2 regions of the Arthrobacter sp. SIMBA_036 genome follow, and region 2 is predicted to be linked to the other one. Evidence: predicted binding sites of a transcription regulator. Region 2 holds the regulator's gene; the other holds the start of a gene.
The links. Region 2 encodes HrcA, which represses chaperone genes, less so after heat shock. Its sites were predicted from a motif close to TTNGCACTCGNNNNNNNCGAGTGCNAA; they were not measured.
Positions count from the first base shown of each region.

Region 1: groES (co-chaperone GroES) is a predicted target of HrcA. The motif match lies at 1,261-1,287, and genes of this name have one in related genera.

Region 1 is NZ_JAWRXG010000001.1:143,060-146,474, forward strand. Features, by position in the region: gene SB659_RS00730 (THUMP-like domain-containing protein) at 1-727, opposite strand, end outside; gene SB659_RS00735 (hypothetical protein) at 795-1,238, shown strand; gene groES (co-chaperone GroES) at 1,429-1,725, shown strand; gene groL (chaperonin GroEL) at 1,810-3,415, shown strand, end outside.
Region 2 is NZ_JAWRXG010000008.1:56,570-59,984, reverse strand. Features, by position in the region: gene SB659_RS12155 (DUF3097 domain-containing protein) at 1-828, opposite strand, end outside; gene hrcA (heat-inducible transcriptional repressor HrcA) at 994-2,001, shown strand; gene dnaJ (molecular chaperone DnaJ) at 2,056-3,186, shown strand; gene SB659_RS12140 (16S rRNA (uracil(1498)-N(3))-methyltransferase) at 3,189-3,415, shown strand, end outside.

The sequences.
Region 1 (3,415 bases), on a different contig from region 2:
CGTTGAACCACAACGCCACCTCCGTGACATCCCCGCCCACCGAAACCCACTGGGCTTCGCAGCCGCCCGGAACGGAGTCATGGGGTATGCCGGGCCCCATCTTCACACCGACGGCCCGGCCCGTGGATGCTACTGCCTCCACGAAGGACAGCGGGGGAGAGAACGCTTCGGGATCCCAGATCCTCTTGGTGCCGGACGTGGACGTGGTGCGTCGCGCCGGGTCCATCCATACGCCGTCGATCCCGTCGAGGTCCACTGCTGTCGCATCTGAATGCACCACCGTGGCGTGGGGGAACGGGATGAGGTTGATGGTGGCGCAGGCTGCAGTGGTTTCGTCCATCTCCACGGCCGTGACAGCGAGGTCCAACGATGCCATCGCCATGGAATCGGCGCCAAGGCCGCAACCGAGGTCCGCTACGTGGGCTATTCCCGCTGCGGCGAAACGTTCAGCGTGGCGGGCAGCAACCGTCAGCCGCGTGGCCTGCTCTAACCCTGCCTGGGTAAACAGCATTTGACGCGCGAATTCGCCGAACTTGGCCTCAGCGCGGGTCCGAAGGCGTGACTGTGTCAGCACTGCGGCCACCAGTTCTGGCGCGTGGCCCGCTTTCCGGAGGTCGGCGTTGATGGTGAAAGCCTCGGCCTCCCGGTAGGGGCCCAGGGAGGCAAGGAGTTCCCAGCCCTCAGTGGTCAGCAAGGGGGCAATCTGTTCCTGCGGTGCGTGGGACATGGCATCAAGCCTAATGGGCTGCGAAGCAGCGTCGTGACTTGGTATCAGGCCAGCTAGGGTTGTTTTCATGGAAGACAACGCAGCCCCGCAGCCCTCCGACGCCGACAACTCCGGCGGCGACAACCCGGACGCGGAGGGTCCGGCAGCGCCATTGGCTCCAGGTCATCCGGACCATCACCCGCTCGTGGCATCGGCCCGTCCTGCTTTGATCGCAGGAGCTGTGATTGCCGTGGTTTGTATCGCCTTCCTGGTCATCCTTTTCGTCCTCGATTCCTTCAACGCGGCCGCCTACTCAGTCAGCGGCAAGAGCGTCAGCGATGCCACCGATGAAGCGCGGCAGATCCGTGACCTCTACAGCGGCGCCCGCATAGGCGGGATCATCGCGCTGGTGGTTTCCGCCATCGTCGCCTTGGTGTCCGCGCTGGTGTTGTACCTCAATCGGGACGTCGTCCGGCGTGACGGTAACGACGACGGCGAGAGCTACCACCTCGACGACCTGACGGGCAGGTAGGAGTTCATCTATGGACGAAATGCTGGCACTCGCCTTGACCGAGTGCTAACCACTTACATAGAGTCTAGTTAGCACTCTCCCCCGGAGGGTGCTAACTACGCCAAGCGTCCACCGGCACCGCGACGACGGATGTACGCATCGGCACCCTAGTTCTTAGTCCATGAATCAGCTCATGAAAAGGAGAGTCCGAGTGTCGGTCTCGATTAAGCCTCTTGAGGATCGTATTGTTGTTCGCCCGCTCGAAGCAGAGCAGACCACCGCTTCCGGACTGGTCATTCCGGACTCCGCACAGGAGAAGCCGCAGGAAGGCGAAGTTGTTGCAATCGGCCCCGGCCGCTTCGATGACAACGGCAACCGCGTTCCGGTCGACGTAACTGTCGGCGACGTCGTTATCTACTCCAAGTACGGTGGAACCGAAGTCAAGACCGGCGGCAACGAGTACCTCGTTCTGTCCGCCCGCGACGTTCTGGCGATCGTCGTAAAGTAACTTCCTGGAGCCCCGCACCGCAGCCGCGTTGGATCTATTCCGACCAACGGCGGTGCGGGTTTTCCGTCTTGAAAGGACACAACCATGGCAAAGCAGCTTGCTTTTAACGATGCTGCCCGCCGGTCTCTTGAGGCCGGTATCGACAAGCTCGCCAACACTGTCAAGGTGACGCTTGGTCCGCGCGGCCGCAACGTCGTGCTGGACAAGAAGTGGGGCGCTCCCACGATCACCAATGATGGCGTGACCATCGCCCGTGAAGTCGAGCTTGACGACCCCTACGAGAACCTTGGCGCACAGTTGGCCAAGGAAGTAGCAACCAAGACCAACGATGTCGCCGGTGACGGCACCACCACCGCCACCGTCCTGGCCCAGGCCCTGGTCAAGGAAGGCCTGCGCAACGTAGCTGCAGGCGCGGCTCCGGGTGAGATCAAGCGAGGCATCGAAGTTTCCGTCGAAGCCATCGCAGCACGTCTCTTGGAGAACGCCAGCGAAGTTGAAGGCACCCAGGTAGCCAACGTTGCTGCTATTTCCGCGCAGAGCGACGAGGTCGGCGAACTGCTGGCAGAAGCGTTCGGCAAGGTGGGCAAGGATGGCGTCATCACCATCGAAGAGTCCTCCACCACGCAGACGGAATTGGTCCTCACTGAGGGCATGCAGTTCGACAAGGGCTACTTGTCCCCGTACTTCGTCACCGACGCGGAACGCCAGGAAGCTGTCCTCGAAGACGCCCTGATCCTGATCAACCAGGGCAAGATTTCCTCGCTGCAGGAATTCCTGCCCCTGCTGGAAAAGGCACTGCAGGCCTCCAAGCCGCTCTTCATCATTGCCGAAGACATCGAGGGTGAGGCCCTGTCCACCCTGATCGTGAACCGCATCCGCGGCACGCTCAACGTTGTCGCCGTCAAGGCTCCCGGCTTTGGCGATCGCCGCAAGGCCATGCTGCAGGACATCGCAACACTCACCGGGGCACAGGTTGTCTCCCCGGACCTTGGCCTGAGCCTGGACACCGTGGGCCTGGAGGTCCTCGGTACCGCACGACGCATCACGGTGACCAAGGACAACACCACGATCGTCGATGGTGCCGGCACCGCTGAGGACGTAGCGGATCGCGTTGCGCAGCTTCGCGCCGAGCTCACCCGTACGGACTCCGACTGGGACCGGGAGAAGCTGCAGGAACGCTTGGCCAAGCTCGCTGGCGGCATCGGCGTCATCAAGGTTGGCGCAGCCACCGAGGTTGAGCTGAAGGAAAAGAAGCACCGCATCGAGGACGCTGTTTCCTCCACGCGTGCCGCCCTCGAAGAAGGCATCGTTTCCGGTGGCGGTTCCGCACTTATCCACGCCCTCAAGGCGCTGGACGAGTCCGAAGCCGTTGCGGCGCTTGAGGGGGATGCTGCAGCTGCTGTTGGCATTGTCCGCCGAGCCCTCATCCAGCCCCTGCGTTGGATCGCCCAGAACGCCGGCTTTGATGGCTTCGTGGTTGTTTCCAAGGTCTCTGAACTTGAAGCCAACCACGGATTCAACGCCAAGACCGGCGAGTACGAGGACCTGATCGCCGCTGGCGTGATCGACCCCGTCAAGGTCACCCGTTCGGCCCTTCGCAACGCCGCTTCCATCGCAGCCTTGGTTCTCACCACTGAGACCTTGGTTGCCGAGAAGCCCGCTGAAGAAGAAGACGCACACGCAGGGCACC
Region 2 (3,415 bases):
GATCACTTCTTCCACCCTGCCCAATAACGACGCTTCCAGATCAGCGTAGCTGCGAACCGCGCCCAAAAGCCGTTGCCATCCCAAGCCGACGTCCTCGGCAGTTTCGTGCGGCCAACCGAAGGCACGCAAGATCCCGGTCTTCCAATCCAGCCCCCGAGGGACCGCGGGCCACTGCTCAATGCCCAGCACCTTCGGCCTGATGGCCTGCCAGACGTCCACGTACGGGTGGCCCACGATCAGTACATTGCCGGCCGCGCCCGGCACTGTCATCGCTTCCGCGGCAATGCGCGACTCTTTGGAGCCAGGCACAAGGTGGTCCACCAGAATGCCAAGTCGGCGTGTGGGACCGGGAGAGAAAGCGGCAATGGCTGATTTGAGGTCGTCCACCCCGTGCAAGGGTTCCACCACAATGCCTTCGACGCGGAGATCGTCTCCCCAGACCTTCTCGACCAGTTCGGCGTCGTGCTTGCCCTCAACCCAGATCCGGCTGGACATCGCTACCCGGGCGCGCTGGCCTTGAACCTTGACCGAGCCGGAGGCGGTGCGGCCGGTGGATGCCCCTGAAGCGGGACGCGGGGCAGGTGGCAGGAGCCGGACCGCTTGGCCCTCCAGGAGGAAGCCAAATCCAAGTTGGAACGACTTCGTCTTTCCACGCCGGTCCTCCAAGGACACGATGTGCATGCCGCCGGACTTCTCCACCCGTGTCACTTCGCCGACCCATCCGGACTGCACGTCTTCAAGGACCATGCCTCGCTGGACGGGTACCTCGGGAAGTTGGCGTTTGGCGGGGGCCGCCAGGTCCTGTGGGCCCCAATGGTCGAAAGCCAAGGTCTTCTTACCTCTTCGCGCTCGAATCAGACCGGTTTGCTGCCGGCCCCGCGCGCTTGAATCTCCGCGGGCGGTTTCAATGCTAGCAACGCGTTGGCTCATACTAGACTTGTTAGCACTTGGGCATGTTGAGTGCTAACCCATGAGATGTCAGGAGGTGGAGCAATGAGTGAGCCGCGCAAGTTGGAAGTGCTGCGCGCAATCGTTGAGGATTACGTTCATTCAAGGGAGCCTGTAGGATCCAAGGCCCTGGTTGAACGCCACCACCTCGGCGTTTCGAGTGCCACCATCCGCAATGACATGGCTGTCCTCGAAGAGGAGGGCCTCATTGCCGCGCCCCACACCAGCGCTGGGCGTATCCCCACGGACAAGGGCTACAGGCTGTTCGTGGACCGCATCTCGCAGGTTAAGCCGCTTTCCGCGGCTGAGCGCCGTGCCATCCATTCGCTGCTTGAGGGCCCCGACGACGTCGATGACATTCTTGAACGTACCGTGCGGCTCCTTTCCCAGCTCACCAACCAGGTCGCCGTCGTGCAGTACCCGCACTCAAGGAGAGCGGTGGTACGCCACGTCGAATTCGTGCTGCTGGCGCCCCAGCAGGTGCTGGTGGTCCTGATTGCCGATACCGGAAGCGTCGGGCAGAAGGTCATCGATGTAGGGTTCGACGTCGGCAATGAGGCGCTGATGATGTTGCGGTCCAGGTTCCTCGGCAGTATCTCGGGTACCCAGGTGGATCTCTTGCCCCAAGTCCTTCCGTCCGTCGTGGCGCTTTGCCCCCCTGAACTCCGTGGGGTGGCGCAAACCCTGGCGCATGGCCTCCAGGTGCTCAGCGGCAACAGCCGTGAAGAACGCATCCTGATGGCCGGCACGGCAAACCTGGCGCGTTCCAACGTGGACTTCCCTTTGAGCATTGGTCCGGTGCTGGAGGCCCTTGAGGAACAAGTTGTCATGCTCCGGTTGTTATCGGATATGGGTGATGACCCCCGGGGAGTAACTGTCAGTATCGGGAGGGAAAATCCCTATGACGGTTTGGCCGAGGCGTCCGTTGTGGCAACTGGCTATGGATCCGGTGCCAAGGTGGGCATTTTGGGACCAACCCGCATGGATTACCCAACAACCATGGCCGCCGTGCGAGCGGTGGCCCGCTACCTTTCCCGCATTCTCGGCGACTAAGACGCCGTCCATCATCGGAATACCTGCAGTAACAACAAGGAAGAGATACAGACTTTGAGCAGCCACTATGACGTTTTGGGAGTCTCGCCGGAAGCCACCGGGGAAGAGATCAAAAAGGCGTACCGCAAGTTGGCGCGGAAGCTCCACCCGGACGTAAATCCCGGGGAGGATGTCGCTGAGCAGTTCAAGGCCGTGACGCATGCTTATGAAGTTCTGTCCGACCCGCAGAAGCGCCGTGTCTACGATGCAACCGGCAACGAGAACGGCACCGATAACGGCTCCGGCGCATATTCCGGCCAAGGGTTTGCCTTCCAAGACATCTTCGACACCTTCTTCGGAGGAGGCGGCGGACACGGTCACGGTGGTCCTGCTTCCCGTGTCCGCCGCGGCCAGGATGCCCTCATCAGTGTGCGTATCGACCTCAAGGACGCCGTCTTCGGCGTCAACAAGAAGCTTGAGGTGGACACAGCCGTGGTTTGTCCCACCTGTGACGGCAGCTGCTGCCGTCCCGGAACCCAGCCGGAGCGCTGTGACATCTGTGGTGGCAGCGGCCAGGTCCAGCGGGCCGTCAGGTCAATCCTGGGCCAGGTCCTGACCACTGCGCCCTGTGGGTCATGCGAGGGATTCGGTACGGTCATCAAGGATCCTTGCAACGAATGCAGCGGGCAAGGCCGGATTCGCAGCCGCCGCTCCCTGACCATCAAAGTTCCGGCAGGCGTTGCCACGGGTACCCGGATTCAGCTGTCCGGACAGGGCGAGGCCGGACCCGCCGGCGGCCCTGCTGGTGACCTCTACGTGGAAATCCGCGTCAACAGCGACTCGGTCTTTGTACGGGAAGGCGATGACCTCCACGCGACGCTCAGCGTCCCGATGACAGCAGCGGCCCTGGGGACTGAGGTGCAGTTGGAGACCTTCGACGGCGAGCAGGACATCGATGTCAAGGCGGGCACGCAGTCCGGGGAAATCATCACCCTCCGGGGCCTCGGGGTAACCCACCTCCGTGGCTACGGTCGTGGCGACCTCAAGGTGCACCTCCATGTGGAGACACCCACCAAACTCGACCCTGCCCAAGAGGAGCTGCTCCAGCAGCTGGCGAAGCTTCGTGGTGAGCAATTCACCGAAGGCAAGCTGGTGGCCAGCGGGGGCATGTTCGCGAAGCTTCGGGACAAACTCGGTAACCTTTAGCGGTGAGTAACCCCGTTTTCTTCGCAGAGCCCGGCAGTCTGGAAACCGTCACACCGGGCGCGAGGTTCGTCCTTGAGGGGCCCGAAGCCCGGCACGCCGTTACGGTCAAGAGAATCGGTATCGGGGAGTCGGTCGATATATCCGACGGCGCCGGGTTCCGGTTGACGGGAACGGTGGCCGACGCGGGAGCCGGGACACTGACCGTCACCGCGTCGGGTGTGGAATTCGA